One region of the Luteimonas sp. Soil_C_16 genome, then DNA from elsewhere that is predicted to be linked to it. Evidence: riboswitches for the same ligand, from Rfam matches in the RefSeq annotation. Region 1 holds a riboswitch; the other holds the start of a gene.
The links. A riboswitch is a leader RNA that binds a small molecule or an ion and turns the genes downstream of it on or off. The one in region 1 is predicted to bind cobalamin.
Positions count from the first base shown of each region.

Region 2: it holds a riboswitch for cobalamin, as region 1 does, so the genes downstream of both, btuB (TonB-dependent vitamin B12 receptor) here and AC3A5T_RS01635 (ribonucleoside-diphosphate reductase subunit alpha) in region 1, are expected to answer to the same signal.

Region 1 covers NZ_JBDGIS010000001.1:366,356-373,462, forward strand. Annotated here, with positions in the region: gene AC3A5T_RS01625 (mechanosensitive ion channel family protein) at 1-2,259, shown strand, start outside; gene AC3A5T_RS01630 (hypothetical protein) at 2,273-3,067, opposite strand; cobalamin riboswitch at 3,460-3,673, shown strand; gene AC3A5T_RS01635 (ribonucleoside-diphosphate reductase subunit alpha) at 3,862-6,366, shown strand; gene AC3A5T_RS01640 (ribonucleotide-diphosphate reductase subunit beta) at 6,554-7,107, shown strand, end outside.
Region 2 covers NZ_JBDGIS010000006.1:9,434-16,540, reverse strand. Annotated here, with positions in the region: gene AC3A5T_RS12190 (TorF family putative porin) at 1-508, opposite strand, end outside; gene btuB (TonB-dependent vitamin B12 receptor) at 696-2,579, opposite strand; cobalamin riboswitch at 2,704-2,920, opposite strand; gene AC3A5T_RS12180 (TfoX/Sxy family protein) at 2,971-3,345, opposite strand; gene AC3A5T_RS12175 (GAF domain-containing protein) at 3,342-3,824, opposite strand; gene bioD (dethiobiotin synthase) at 3,960-4,646, shown strand; gene AC3A5T_RS12165 (efflux RND transporter permease subunit) at 4,828-7,107, opposite strand, start outside.

The DNA.
Region 1 (7,107 bases):
CGCATCCAGGCCGCTGCCACCGAAGCGGGCACCGCATCGCCTGCCGATGCCTACGCCCGACGGCTCGCGGCGATCGAAGCCTCGGTCGAAGACCCGTTCTGGCGGTTCACCTCGGCCGAGATGCGCACGCTGCCGATCCCGCGGCTCGAAAGCCTGTCGCGGCACTGGAGCTTCCAGGCCCGGCGCCTCGCGCAATGGCAGGCCGACCTGCGCCAGACCACCCAGCACCAGGCCGGCGATGCCGCCGGTCTCGCCGCGCGCCGCGCCGCCTGGGAAACCACGGCCGCGGCCAGCCAGGAACTGCCGGCCGCGCTGCGCCAGCGCGTGGACGAAGTGGTCATCGAACTGGCCCAGGCCGAGACCGCCCTGTCCGACCCGCTGGCGCGACTGATCGCGCTCGGTCGTCGCGGCAACGCGGTGGACGCCGGCATCGCGACCGCGCGCAGCCGCGTGAACGACGCGATGGCCGCCTACGACGTCAGCCTGCTGCGGCGCGATGCGCCGCCGCTGTGGCGTCTGGACGCCGCAGGCGCGGCGCCGACGGCCGGCACCGGTGACGTGATCCGCAGCGGTCTGGAGATCGAGTCGCGCTTCGCCACCGAGTACGCCCAGGGCGATGCGATCAGCGGCCTGCGCGCCTTGCAGACGCTGCTGGTCTGTTCGCTGCCACTGCTGCTGTGGCTGGCCTGGCGCAGCCGCAGGCCGATCAAGGCCGGCGAGATCAGCCATACCGAAGCGACGGTGCTGTCGCGCCCGATTTCGTGCTGGCTGCTGCTGGTAGTGATCGGCGTCTTCGCGTTCCAGCCCGACGCGCCGATGCTGACCCATCAGCTCGCGCTGCTGGCCGCGGTGGTGCCGGTGCTGCGCCTGCTGCCGGCGTCGCGGCGGCGCCTGCTGGGCATGGCGCCGTACGTCGCCAGCGCGCTGTTCCTGCTGCTGCGGCTGGGCTTCGTGTTCCTGTCGAGCGCGTCCACCTATCGCCTGTACATGCTCGGCCTGACCTGTATCGGGCTGGTCGCGGCCGGCTGGCTGTTGTGGCGCGCGCATCGCCACCACCACGCCGCGCACACCGGACGCATCGGCCAGGTGCTGCGCGCGGCCGTGGTGGTCGGTGCGTGTCTGCTGGCGGTCTCGCTGGTGGCCAATGTCGTCGGCAACGTGTCGCTGGCCGAGACCCTGACCGGCGGCGTGATCGACAGCCTGTATTTCGCGCTGCTGCTCGGCGCCGGCCTGACCGTCGTCGCGACCTGGATCCAGCTGCTGCTCAAGCGGCCGGGCGTGTCGCGCTTCCGGCTGGCGCGCGACCACGCCGGCCCCGCGGTGCAGATGCTGCTGCACCTGCTGACGGTCGCGGCGATCGTCTGCTGGATCGTCTACGCGCTCGACCGCTTCCGCGTGCTGTCGCCGGTACACGCCTCGCTGTCGGCGCTGCTGGGCTACAGCTGGGCGCTGGGCGATCTGCGCCTGAGCCTGGGCCACGTGCTGCTGTTCGTGCTGACGGTGATCGTCGCGTTCTGGCTGGCGAAGACGGTGCGCCTGATCCTCGACGGCGAAGTGCTGCCGCGGATGTCGCTGCCGCACGGCGTCGCCAACAGCGTCGCCGCGCTGAGCTACTACGCGGTGCTGATGCTGGGCCTGGTCGGCGCGCTGTCGGCGGCCGGCTTCAAGGCCAGCCAGCTGACCTTCGTGCTCGGCGCGCTGGGCGTGGGCGTCGGCCTCGGCCTGCAGAACGTGGTCAACAACTTCGTGTCCGGCCTGGTGCTGATCTTCGAGCGCCCGTTCCAGCCCGGGGACGTGGTCGAGGTGGGCGGCACCACCGGCCGCGTGGTCGACATCGGCATGCGCGCGACGCGCGTCGCGACCTTCGACGGCGCGAACGTCGTCGTACCCAACGGCCAGCTGATCTCGCAGCAGTTGGTCAACTGGACCCTGCGCGACCGCAGCCGCCGGCTGGAGGTGCGCATCGGCGTCGCCTACGGCAGTGCGCCGGGCGATGTGGAAGCGGTGCTGGCGGAGGTCGCCGCGGCCACGCCGGGCGTCGCGTCCTCGCCCGCGCCGGTGGTGCTGTTCGACGGCCTGGGCAGCGTGGCGATGGAATTCGTCGTGCGCGCCTGGACCCACGAGTACGAGGATGCCGGCGCGATCCGCAGCGCCCTCGTCGGCCGCCTCTACGACGCCCTGCTCGCGCGCGGCATCGGCCTGGCGCATGGCGCAGCGACGGTCTACCCGCCGCCACCGCCCGCGCCCGCAGGCCCCTGATCGCAGCGCCGCGTCAGCGGCAGCGGGCGGCGTCCACCGGTCGGATCGATTCGACACGGCCGTCGTAGGTGACGACATCCACGCAGTCGCGCGTGTCCGCGTTCCACCAGGTCACCGTGGGCCGTCCGTTGGACTGCCGCGCGTTGCGATCGACATAGCCGCGCGCCAGCAGTTCGGTCTCCGCGCCTGCCCCGCGCGCGCCCACCAGATCATCCAGCCTGCCCGAACGCAGACCGCTCGACCTGCCGGACTGCCACGGCACCTGCGCCGAACGCTCACGCATGCCGGCGCCGTAGCCGTCGCTGTAGGCGCCGCGGTCGGAATCGGCGCGGTAGCCGTGCAGGCCGTCGCGGTAACCGCGTTCGTAATCGGCCTCGCGGCGCGGATCGTCGTCGTGGTCGCCGTCGTCGTGGTGATGCGACCTGTGCGCGAGCGCGGCGATGCCGAGAATCGCCGCCGCGGCCACGGCCGCCTTGGCGCCGTCGCTCATGCCCTCGCGCGGCGCGGCGCCGGCCTGCTGGCCGCAATCGGGCGCCGGGGTGGTGACCACTGAGGCGATGCGCCCGCCGTCGCTGCGCACCATCACGCAGCGCCGGTCGCGCGCGTTCCACCAGCTGCCGTAGTCGCCGGACCCCGACTGCCGGACGTAGCCGCGCGCGCCCAGCGTGCGCGACGCGGTGCGGTCGGCGAGACCCTGCAGATCGCCCAGGCCGGGCGCGGGGTCCTGCGCGGCGACCAGCGACGGCGCGAACAGGGCGGACAGCGACAACGTGGCAGCGGCCAGCGCGCTGCGGCGGATAACGGACATGGGGCACCTCCGGATGTGCCGGCCGGACTGGCCGCGCTCGGCGCAGCGTGCGCCGGAAATCGTGCAGATTGTGTGGCGGGATTCGAGGTTTTGACGAGGTGGCGCCTGGGCAGGCAGGCCGTGAGAACCCCCCCTTTGGGAGAGGTCGGCGCGCGAAGCGCATCGGGTGAGGGCCGGGGCCCCACAGGGACGTTCAGGAGCGCCCTCATCCGCCCTTCGGGCACCTTCCCCCAAGGGGGAAGGATCAAGAAAATCATCTCGAAGGGCTTGCCCTCCGCACCCCGATCTGCATCGCAGGGCCTGCACGAAGGGCTTGACGAACGACGATTCCCGCCACGACGCGGCCTGCCGCATCTTCACTACATTTAGCGTTGACGCTGCCGACCCACCCCACTATCTTGGGTCCCGTCGGTTCCGCGCCCCCCAAGGGCTGTGGATTAAAACGGGAAGCCGGTGACGCCTCGCGCCACTCCGGCACTGCCCCGCAGCGGTAATTGGGAACGAACCCGCCATCAGCACTGGAGCGATCCGGGAAGCGGCGGGGGAGGAGAAGGCGCCGCCTTCGTGCCCATGAGTCCGAAGACCTGCCGACAGCCGCGTGGACAGCACAACGCGCGGTGCCGGCTGCGGACGTCCCGTGGGGGGCGGGTTTGCGGAGTGGGGGCGATGGCGCTGTGCGCCCGATCGCGATCCCTGCGACGCCGCCCGATCACCCTCGGAATCCTCCAAGGCCGCCGGACCCGACGTGGGTGGGCCGGTCGTGTGCGCGAATGCACTGGACACAGAGAGGACGCATGACCAGCCACGAGACCGTCGCGACCGAGACCCCGGACGCCGCCGCAGACGCCACACCGGACACCGCCACCGCAGCTGCCACATCCCCCATTTCCGTTGCGCCGCCCGCCGTCGAACCCGACGACGTGGTGCCGCCACCCCCGAGTGCCGCCATGAACACCGCAATTGCAGAAGTCTTCGACGCCGAGGCCGGCGTCTCCAACTGGATCACCAAGGAAGCCGGCAACCGCCGCATTCCGTACGACCGCGCGCGCCTGGAGCGCAGCATCGATCGCACGCATGCCGAGTTCCCGCAGCTCGAGATCGCCGACTACAAGCGCAGCGTGTTCGGCTTCGTCGAGCGCAAGGACGCGGTCAACGCCGACGACCTGGTCGACCATCTGATCCGCGAGGCCGAAGCCCGCGTCGACGTCACCGCGCCGGAGTGGGAATTCTTCGCCGCCCGCCTGTACCTGCACCGCCTGTACAAGCGCGCCAGCCGCAACCGCTTCTACGACGCCGAGCAGAAGTACGGCTCCTACGTCGGCCTGCAGGAATCGCTGGCCGATCGCAACATCTACTCGAACGACATCCTGCGCGCCTATTCCAAGGAAGAGCTGCAGGAAGCCGGCCGCATGATCGAGCCCGAGCGCGACAAGCTGTTCGCCTACAACGGCCTGTACCTGCTGGCCACGCGCTACCTCGCCACCGACACCTCGCGCGCCGTGTTCGAGCTGCCGCAGGAGCGCTGGCTGACCATCGCCCTGTACCTGATGCAGAACGAGACCAAGGGCGGCCGCGAGCGTCGCATGCAGCTCGTCGGCGAGGCCTACTGGGCGCTGTCGAACCTGTACATGACCGTGGCGACGCCGACGCTGCAGAACGCCGGCAAGGTCGGCGGCCAGCTGTCGTCGTGCTTCATCGACACCGTCGACGATTCGCTGCAGGGCATCTACGACTCCAACACCGACATCGCCCGCGTCTCCAAGGGCGGCGGCGGCGTGGGCGCGTACATGGGTTACGTGCGTTCCAGCGGTTCGGCGATCCGCGGCGTGCCGAATTCCTCCGGCGGCGTGGTGCCGTGGATCAAGCAGCTCAACAACACCGCCGTGTCGGTGGACCAGCTGGGCCAGCGCAAGGGTGCGGTCGCGGTCTACCTCGACATCTGGCACCGCGACATCGAGAACTTCCTCGACCTGCGCCTCAACAACGGCGACCAGCGCCTGCGCGCGCACGACGTGTTCACCTCGATCTGCATCCCCGACATCTTCATGGAAGCCGTCGAGCGTCGCGGCGACTGGTACCTGTTCGACCCGCACGAGGTCCACAAGATCAAGGGCTGGCACCTGCAGGACTTCTTCGACGAGAAGAAGGGTGATCCGAACGGCAGCTTCCGCCGCAAGTACGAGGAAGTCGTCGCCGACGAGCGCATCTCGCGCAAAACCGTCAAGGCGATCGACATCTTCAAGCGCGTGATGGTGAGCCAGCTCGAGACCGGCAACCCCTTCATGTTCTACCGCGACGAAGTGAACCGGAAGAACCCGAACAAGCACGTCGGCCGCGTGTACTCGTCGAATCTCTGCACCGAGATCCTGCAGAACATGAGCCCGACGAAGATGATGCAGGAGATCATCTCCGGCAATCAGATCGTCACCACCAAGCAGGCCGGCGACTTCGTCGTCTGCAACCTGTCGTCGGTGAACCTGGGCCGCGCGGTCATGCCGCAGGCCGGCCAGAGCGATCTGATCACCGACGTGCTCGAGCGCCTGATCCCGATCCAGGTGCGCATGCTCGACAACGTGATCGATCTCAACATGCTGCCCGTGCCGCAGGCCACGATCACCAACCAGAAGTACCGCGCGATCGGTCTGGGCACCTTCGGCTGGCATCACCTGCTGGCGCAGAAGGGCATCCAGTGGAACGACGCGCAGGCCGAGGACTTCAGCGATTCGCTGTATGAGCGCATCAACTTCCTGACCGTGCAGGCCAGCATGGAACTCGCGAAGGAAAAGGGCGCCTACCCGGTGTTCGCCGGCAGCGACTGGCACACCGGCGCGTACTTCAGCGACCGCAGCTACAACTCGCCCGAGTGGATGGATCTGGCCGCGCAGGTCGGCGTCAACGGCATGCGCAACGGCTGGCTGATGGCGGTCGCCCCGAACATGTCCACCGCGCAGATCGCAGGCTCCACCGCGTCGATCGACCCGATCTACTCCGCGTTCTATTACGAAGAGAAGAAGGACTACCGTCGTCCGGTCGCCGCCCCCGGCCTGTCGCTCGAGACCTGGCCCTACTACGAGAAGGGCGCCTACAAGGTCGACCAGTTCGCCTCGGTGCGCCAGAACGCGCGTCGTCAGCGCCACGTCGACCAGGCGATCAGCTTCAACTTCTACGTGCCCAGCACCATTCCCGCCCGCACCCTGCTCGACCTGCACATGACCGCGTGGAATCTCGGCATGAAGACCACGTACTACGTGCGTTCGAACGACATCGATATCGCGGAATGCGAATGGTGCTCGAGCTGATCGCGACGCGCTCGCATTGATCGAACCCTTCTCCCTCTGGGGGAAGGGCCTGCCCCCGTACTTGATACGGGGTGGCCCGAAGGGCCGGATGAGGGCGCTCTTACGCAGCACGCAAAAAGCCCCGCCCTCACCCCAATCCCTCTCCCACAGGAGAGGGGCTCAAGACCGAATTCCGAGACAGACACACATGGCCGCCACTGCTACCCCGCTCGACCGCATCAAGATCCTCGAGCCGCGTCATCCCAACCGCTCCACCGGCATCATCAACGGCCAGACCAGCGGCATCCTCAACTGGAACGACATTCCGTATCCGTCGTTCTACCGCGCCTACAAGGAACTCTCGACCAACTTCTGGATTCCGGACGAGGTCGACATGAAGGGCGACGCCAAGCAGTACGGCGAGCTCTCGGCGCGCGAGAAGAACGCCTACGATTCGATCATCGGCCTGCTGGCCACGCTGGATTCGCCGCAGACGCGCTACATCTACAACGTCGCCGAATACATCACTGACCCGGCCGCGCATGCGAACGCCGCGATCATCGGCCAGCAGGAAGTGATCCACAACGAGAGCTACAGCTACGTGCTGGCCTCGATCACCGGCCTCGCCGACCAGAACCGCGTGTTCGAACTCGCGCGCACGCATCCCACGATCATCGCGCGCAACCAGCCGATCATGGATTCGTACAACGATTTCATGCGCGAGCGCTCGGCCGAAACGCTGATCCGCTCGCTGGTGCAGTC
Region 2 (7,107 bases), on a different contig from region 1:
CGAGCCGGACCGTGTCGCCCAGCGGCAGGCGCGTGCCGAGCTGCGCGTAGGTGCCCGCTGCATCGCTGGCGAGCGCGTCGTTCGAATGCCCGATCTGCAGCCAGTACCGGTCGTGCAGGGTCAGCGTCGCGTTGGCTTCGGTCCAGTCGAGATCGACCGTCGTGCCCGTATAGCGGTAGTGCGTGAGGTTGACGTCGAGCGCCCAGGCGTCGGACAGCGCGCCGCTCCAGCCGGCGACCAGATCGAACTCGCTCGAGGCCTGCGCTTCCGGCGCGAACTCGACGCTCGACGCCCAGACCTGTGCGTACAAGCCGTTGTCACCCGCGAGTTTCGCGCCGGCCTGCACGGCAGGGCGTTCGTTGCTCTGACTGGTGCCACGCCAGACGTAATCGGAGGTCAGCGCGGCCGTGCCGCTGAAATCATGGGCCTGCGCCGCGGATGCGGTCAGCAGCGTGAGCAAGGCACAGGCGACGGCGTGCGGGCGTCGCGGACAGAACCGGGTGGACATCGTGGCATCCAGGGCGGAACCGTTCCGCCGATGCCGCGCATGGTCCGCCCGGCGCGCATAAAGTCTCCATGCGCCCGGCGGCCTTGCGGCATAAATTCGCCGTAAAACCTGCCCCCCCGAAACGCACACGGCCGTCATGCGACGGCCGTGTGGAGTGACGCGAAACGCGGCCTGCGCCGCGCCTGGATCAGCGTGTGACCGGCGACCAGCGCAGCGCCAGACCGTATTCGCGACCCGGCTGGTAGTACCAGTTCACGGTCTCGTAGGTCTTGTCGAGCACGTTGGTCGCGCGGGCTTCCAGCGTCCAGTCGGGGTTGAACGCCCACGCGGCGCGCAGGTCCAGCGTGCCGTGGCCGGCGACGCGCACCGTATTGGCGGCGTCGTCGTAGCGGCTGCTGCTGGCGCGCAGCGTGGTGCCGATGCGGAAGTCGCCGAAGCTGCGGTCGATGTCGAGACGGCCGCTGTTGCGCGTACGACGGGCGAGCAGGTTGCCGTTGTTGGCGTTGTCGCTGCTGTCGCGCGGATCGACGTGGCTCAGTTCGGTCGACAGGTCGAAGCCGGCGAGCGTGGTCGCGAACGTCAGCTCGGCGCCGCGGATGCGGGCTTCCTGGATGTTCTGCGGGATGAAGTTGCGGTCGAGGAAGATCAGATCGTCGACGCGGCTCTCGAACACGTTGATCGACCAGTTCCACGCATCGGCGTACTGGGACAGACCGAGATTGGCCGTCTTCGCGCGCTCGGGCTCGAGATCCGGATTGCCGCTGCCGAACGGGAAATACAGATCGTTGAACGTCGGCGCCTTGAAGCTGGTCGCGGCGCTGGCGTTGAGGCGCAGCCCGTGGTCGAGGTCGAGGCCCCAGCCGAGGCTGCCCGTGGTGTGGCCGCCGAACTGTTCGTTGTCGTCGTGACGCACGCCGGCCTGCACGCGGTGCGCGCCGAAACGCGCCGTGTAATCGGAGAACACGGCGAAGTTGTTGCGCGAGGTCAACGCATAGTCGGTGTCGCTCTCGACGTTGTCGGACATCCAGTCGAAGCCGAGCGAGAAGCGCTGGCTTGGCGCCAGACCGAAATCGGCCTGCACCGAGGCGGTGTCGCGACGGGTGTCGATCTGGCCGACATCGACGCGCGTGCCCGCATCGATGTCGCGGAAGTAGGTCGTGGACTCGTCGTAGTTGCGGCCGGCCTGCGCGGTCAGTGTGACGACGTCGGAAGGTGCATAGGTCAGCTTGCCGCCGGCGACCTGCTGCACGTTGTCGGCCTCGTTGCCGCCGAACACGCTGCCGTCGTACTCGTTGAACGCTTCCGCGCGCAGGGCGTTGGCTTCGAACGTCAGGCCTTCCGCGAGTTCCACGCCACCGCGCAGGTTGAGCGAACGGTTGCGGTAGCCGTCACGGTCGGGCTCGTCAACGAAGCAGCCCGCTCCGAAATCGCCGTCCAGCGGACCACGGCCGCGGCAGCTGTCGATGCCGTCGGTGCGCTGGAACGCGGCGTCGACCCCGAACCAGCCGCGGCCGGCGCGGCCACCGATGCCGGCGCTGGCTTCGCGCAGGTTGTGGCTGCCCACGCCGATGCGTGCGTGCGGGCTGATCGCACCGGTGTTGCGGCGGGTGAAGATCTGGATGACGCCACCGATGGCTTCCGAGCCGTAGAGGCTGGAGCGCGGGCCGCGGACGATCTCGACGCGCTCGATCTGGTCGACCGGAATGTCCTGGAATGCGGCGAGGCCGGCGGTCGCCGAGCCGATGCGCACGCCGTCGACCAGCACCAGCACGTGGTCGGACTCGCTGCCGCGCATGAAGACCGAGGTCAGCTTGCCGGGGCCGCCGGAGTTGCCGATCTGGATGCCGGCGCGGCCGCGCAGCAGTTCGGGCAGGTCGCGCGCCTGGGTGCGTTCGATCTCGGCACGGTCGATGACCTGGGCCGGCACGATGGTGTCGCCGAGCGTGCTTGCGCTGCGGTTGGCGGTGACGAGCACGGTGTCGAGATCGCGCGCGTCGGCGGCGGTCGCGGCGACGGCGAATGGCGAAGCGAGAGCGGCGACGATCGCCACGGTCAGGGTGCGGAACGGCATTGCAGTCTCCTTGTCGCGTGCGCCCACGCACGCGGGGTATCGGGAGATCGCGAGGACGGACACGGCTGCCGGCCGGACGCGCGCACGCCGTCCGGAACGCCGCCGCAATGCCCGCCGCATCGCAATCGAGGAAGACTTCGTGGCCGGTCTCCGGACTCGCGCGTGGGAGGACTCCCGGGCGTCGCGCCTTCCCGTGCACGGGCACAGTGGCGGATGCGATGCCTTGAACACGCTTACCGTTGCGGGGGCAGTGCCGGACTGGCGCCTGGGCGCGTCACCGGCTTCCCGTTTCAACCCGGACGGCGGAACGCCGGCGGGTCACCATGAAGCTGGCGCGGATTGTACGTGAGCGCGGGGCTGCAGGCGCGGACAGGCGGCGCCGGGAATGCGGTCAGTCGTCGCGGCGGTCGAACAGGCTGTCGAAGGGCGATTCCGATTCGACCGTTTCGGTCACCGTCGTCGTCACCGGGCCGGCCGCCTGGCGCGCGCGCGGATCGGGAAGCAGGGCGGTCGCGGCCTCGGCGGCTTCGACCAGTTGCAGGCGGCGCGCCTCGGGCACGTCCTGCCAGTGGCAGTCGAGCAACGCGCCTTCCAGCGAATACAGCAGGTTGAGGCTGGGCTTGAAACCGGCGCGGCGCACCTTGACGAACGCGTCCACCGCGCCCGCCGCTTCCAGATCCTCGCGCGTGCGCAGGCCGACCTGACGCAGCCAGGCCGCGGACTTGGGTCCGATGTTGCGCAGCTTGAGCGGCGTCGGTGCGGTCATTGCAGCGATTCGAGATAGACGGCGGCCAGGGACTCGATGCCGATCTGGTCTTCAACGTCGAAACGCGCCGGGACCGGACTGTCGATGTCGAAGACGCCGATCAGGCGCTCGCCGACGTACAGCGGGACCACCAGTTCCGAGCGCGAGGCGCTGTCGCAGGCGATGTGGCCGGGGAAGGCATGCACGTCGTCGATGCGCTGCGTCGTGCGCGTGCGCGCAGCCGCGCCGCACACGCCTTTTTCTAGAGGAATGCGCACGCAGGCCGGTAGACCCTGGAACGGGCCGACCACGAGTTCGGTGCCGTCGAAGAGATAGAAGCCGACCCAGTTGAGATCCGGCAGCGCGTGATAGACCAGCGCCGAGAGGTTCGCCGCATTGGCGATTGCATCGCGTTCGCCGTGCAGCAGCGCCCGTGCCTGTGCCGCCAGCGCGGCATACTGTTCGGCCTTGGAGCCGGTCAGGGGAGATGAAGTGAACATGCCGCGGAGTGTAGCAGCGGCCCCGCAGGGGCTCGGGGGACGGGACGCGTGGTCGCGCGATGCGGACGGCCGCCCATTGCGAACCGCGCCGGTCCCGCGCTGCGGTGCGCAGCCCCGCATCGCGACGGAATCCGCATGAGCGCGCGCAGCTTTCTGGTGACCGGCACCGATACCGGCATCGGCAAGACCCATTCGAGCGTGGCCCTGCTGCATGCACTGCGTGCGCACGGTCTCCGCGCGGTCGGCATGAAGCCCATCGCCAGTGGCTGCGACTGGATCGACGGGCGCTGGCGCAATGAAGATGCGCTCGCCCTGCAGGCGGCCAGTGCGCCGCGACCGGACTACGCCGACGTCAATCCGGTGGCGCTGCCGGAGCCGACGGCGCCGACATTGGCCGCGATCGCGGCGGGTGTGACGGTCGACATCGCAGGCCTGTACGCCGCGCATGCGCGGCTCGCATCGACTGCGGATGTGGTGCTGGTCGAGGGTGCCGGCGGCTGGGATGCGCCGCTGGCGGAAGAGCTCGAGCACCGGGATCTCGCGCGGCAGCTCGGCGGCGCCGTCGTGCTGGTCGTCGGCCTGAAGCTCGGCTGCCTGAGTCACGCGCGACTGACTGCGCGTGCGATCGAGGCGGACGGCTGTCGGCTGGTCGGATGGATCGGTAACCGCATCGATCCGGACTTCGCACGCGCGGACGACTACGTCGGCCTGCTGGCGGACGCGTTGCCGGCGCCGTGTCTGGGGGTGTTGCCGTTCGTCGCGGACGGAAGCGACCTGCCTGCGACGTTGTCGCTCGATGCAGCGTGGATCGCGATTCTCTAGCGCGTTGCGCGATGGGTCTCGCTTGCGCTCCACCCGTCCTTCGGTGGGAGTGTCGGCGCCTTTGCAGGATGGATAGAGCGCCAGCGAAACCCATCCTCGCCATCTGATCGAACGGGATAACCCCGAAAGAAACAGGCGCGACCGAAGCCGCGCCCGTTTCCGTGTCACCTGTCGCCGGGACTCAATGCCCCTGCGGCGCCGGCGTCAGATCGTCGTCGTCGCGATGGTCCGCCTTCCGTGCTTCGGCCGCGTCGCGATCGTGGCTGTGGTCGCGGGCCAGCAGCAGATAGAACGCCGGCAGCACGAACAGCGTGAACGCGGTGCCGATCGACATGCCGGCGGCGATCACCAGACCCATCGAGAAGCGGGCCGCAGCGCCCGGACCGCTGGCGATCAGCAGGGGCACCATCGCGAACACCAGCGCGGCGGTCGTCATCAGCACCGGACGCAGACGGATCGCGGCGGCGCGTTCGATGGCCTCGGCCTTTGAGACACCCTCGTTGACCTGCAGCTTGTTCGCGAATTCCACGATCAGGATGCCGTGCTTGGAGATCACGCCGACCAGCGTCACCAGTCCCACCTGGGTGTAGATGTTGATCGACATGCCGGGGAAGGCCTCGATGCCGGCGAACTGCAGCACACCCGAGAGCAGCGCCAGCGCATTGAGCACCAGCAGCGCGCCGCTGATCGCCATCGGCACGGTCATCAGCATGATCACCGCATCGCGGAAGCTCTCGAACTGCGCCGCCAGCACCAGGAAGATGATCACCAGCGCGAAGGCGAGGGTGATCAGCATCGTCGTGCCTTCCTGCTTGAACTGCCGCGACTCGCCGGCGTAGTCCACGCTGTACCCCTGCGGCAGCACGTCGGCAGCGATCTCGTCGAGCACGCGCAGCGCCTCGCCCTTGGTCACGCCGGGGCGCGGCGCGAAGGTGATGCCCACCGCATTGAGCTGCTGGAAGCGCTTAAGCGATTGCGGCTGCGCGCTTTCCTTGAACGAGATCACCGTCGACAGCGGAATCAGGTCGCCGTCGCGGGTGCGGGTGTAATAGTTACCCAGCTGCTCGGCATTGAGCCGGTCGCTGCGCTGCACCTGCGGGATCACGCGATAGGAACGGTTCTGCATCGCGAAGCGGTTGACGTAGCCGCCGGCCAGCAGCGCGCTCATGTCGGCCGCGAGCGTGCGCATGTCGATGCCCAGCAGCGCCGCCTTGTCGCGATCGATCTGCACTTCCACGCGCGGCTTGTCGATCTTCAGATCCTTGTCGAGGAAGATGAAGCGACTGCTGGCCTGCGCACGCGCCACGACTTCGTCGGCGATCTCCGACAGCTGTTCCAGCGAGCCGATACCACCGATCAGGAACTCGCCACCGCCGTCACCACCCGCCGACGGCAACGACGGCGGCACCAGCGCGAAGATGTTCAGACCGGTGATCTCGGCGAGCTTGGGCTGCAGATCCTGCTGCAGGATCTGGTTGGTCGAGCGCTCGCGCTGGCTCCACGGCTTCATGACGAAGCCGCCCATCGCGCTGTTGCTGCCGCCCATGCCGCCCATGCCGCCGTTGAACAGGAAGAAGTCGTTGATCTCGGGGATCTGCTCGACGACGGCGGTCATCTCCTCGGTGTAACCCTCGACGTAATCGAGCGTACTCGCGGCGTCGGCGCTGCCGATCGCGAACACGAAGCCTTCGTCCTCCGGCGGTGCCGGTTCCTTGGGCGCGCCGATGTAGAGGAACACGCACGAGACCAGCACGATGGCACCGAAGGTGAGGATCACCGCGCGCGTCTGCAGCGCGCCGTGCAGCCTGCGCTGGTAGCCGCGCTCCACCGATTCGAAGCGGCGGTCGAGCCACTTCTCGAGGCGGCTCTTGCTGTGTTCGCCGTGCGGCTTGAGGATCTTCGCGCACATCATCGGCGTGAGCGTCAGCGCGATGATGCCCGACAGGAACACCGCGCCGGCGAGCGTGAACGCGAACTCGGTGAACAGCACGCCGGTCAGGCCGCCCTGGAAACCGATCGGCAGATATACCGCGATCAGCGTCGTGGTCATCGCGACCACCGGCCACGCCAGTTCGCGCGCGCCGCGGATCGAGGCATCGAACGGCGTCATGCCTTCTTCGATGTGCCGGTGGATGTTCTCCAGCACGATGATCGCGTCGTCGACCACGATGCCGATCGCCAGCACCATCGCCAGCAGCGTCAGCAGATTGATCGTGAAGCCCATCAGCAGCATCAGGAACAGCGCGCCCACCAGCGACAGCGGCACCGTGACGGCCGGAATCAGCACGCTGCGGAACGAGCCGAGGAACAGGTAGATCACCACGATGACGATGATCACCGCCTCGATGATCGTGCGGATGACCTCGTTGATGCCGTCCTGGATCGACTCGGTGCTGTCGTAGGGAATCGTCGCTTCGATGCCTTCCGGCAACTGCGGCACGATCTCGTTGTCCCAGGCCTT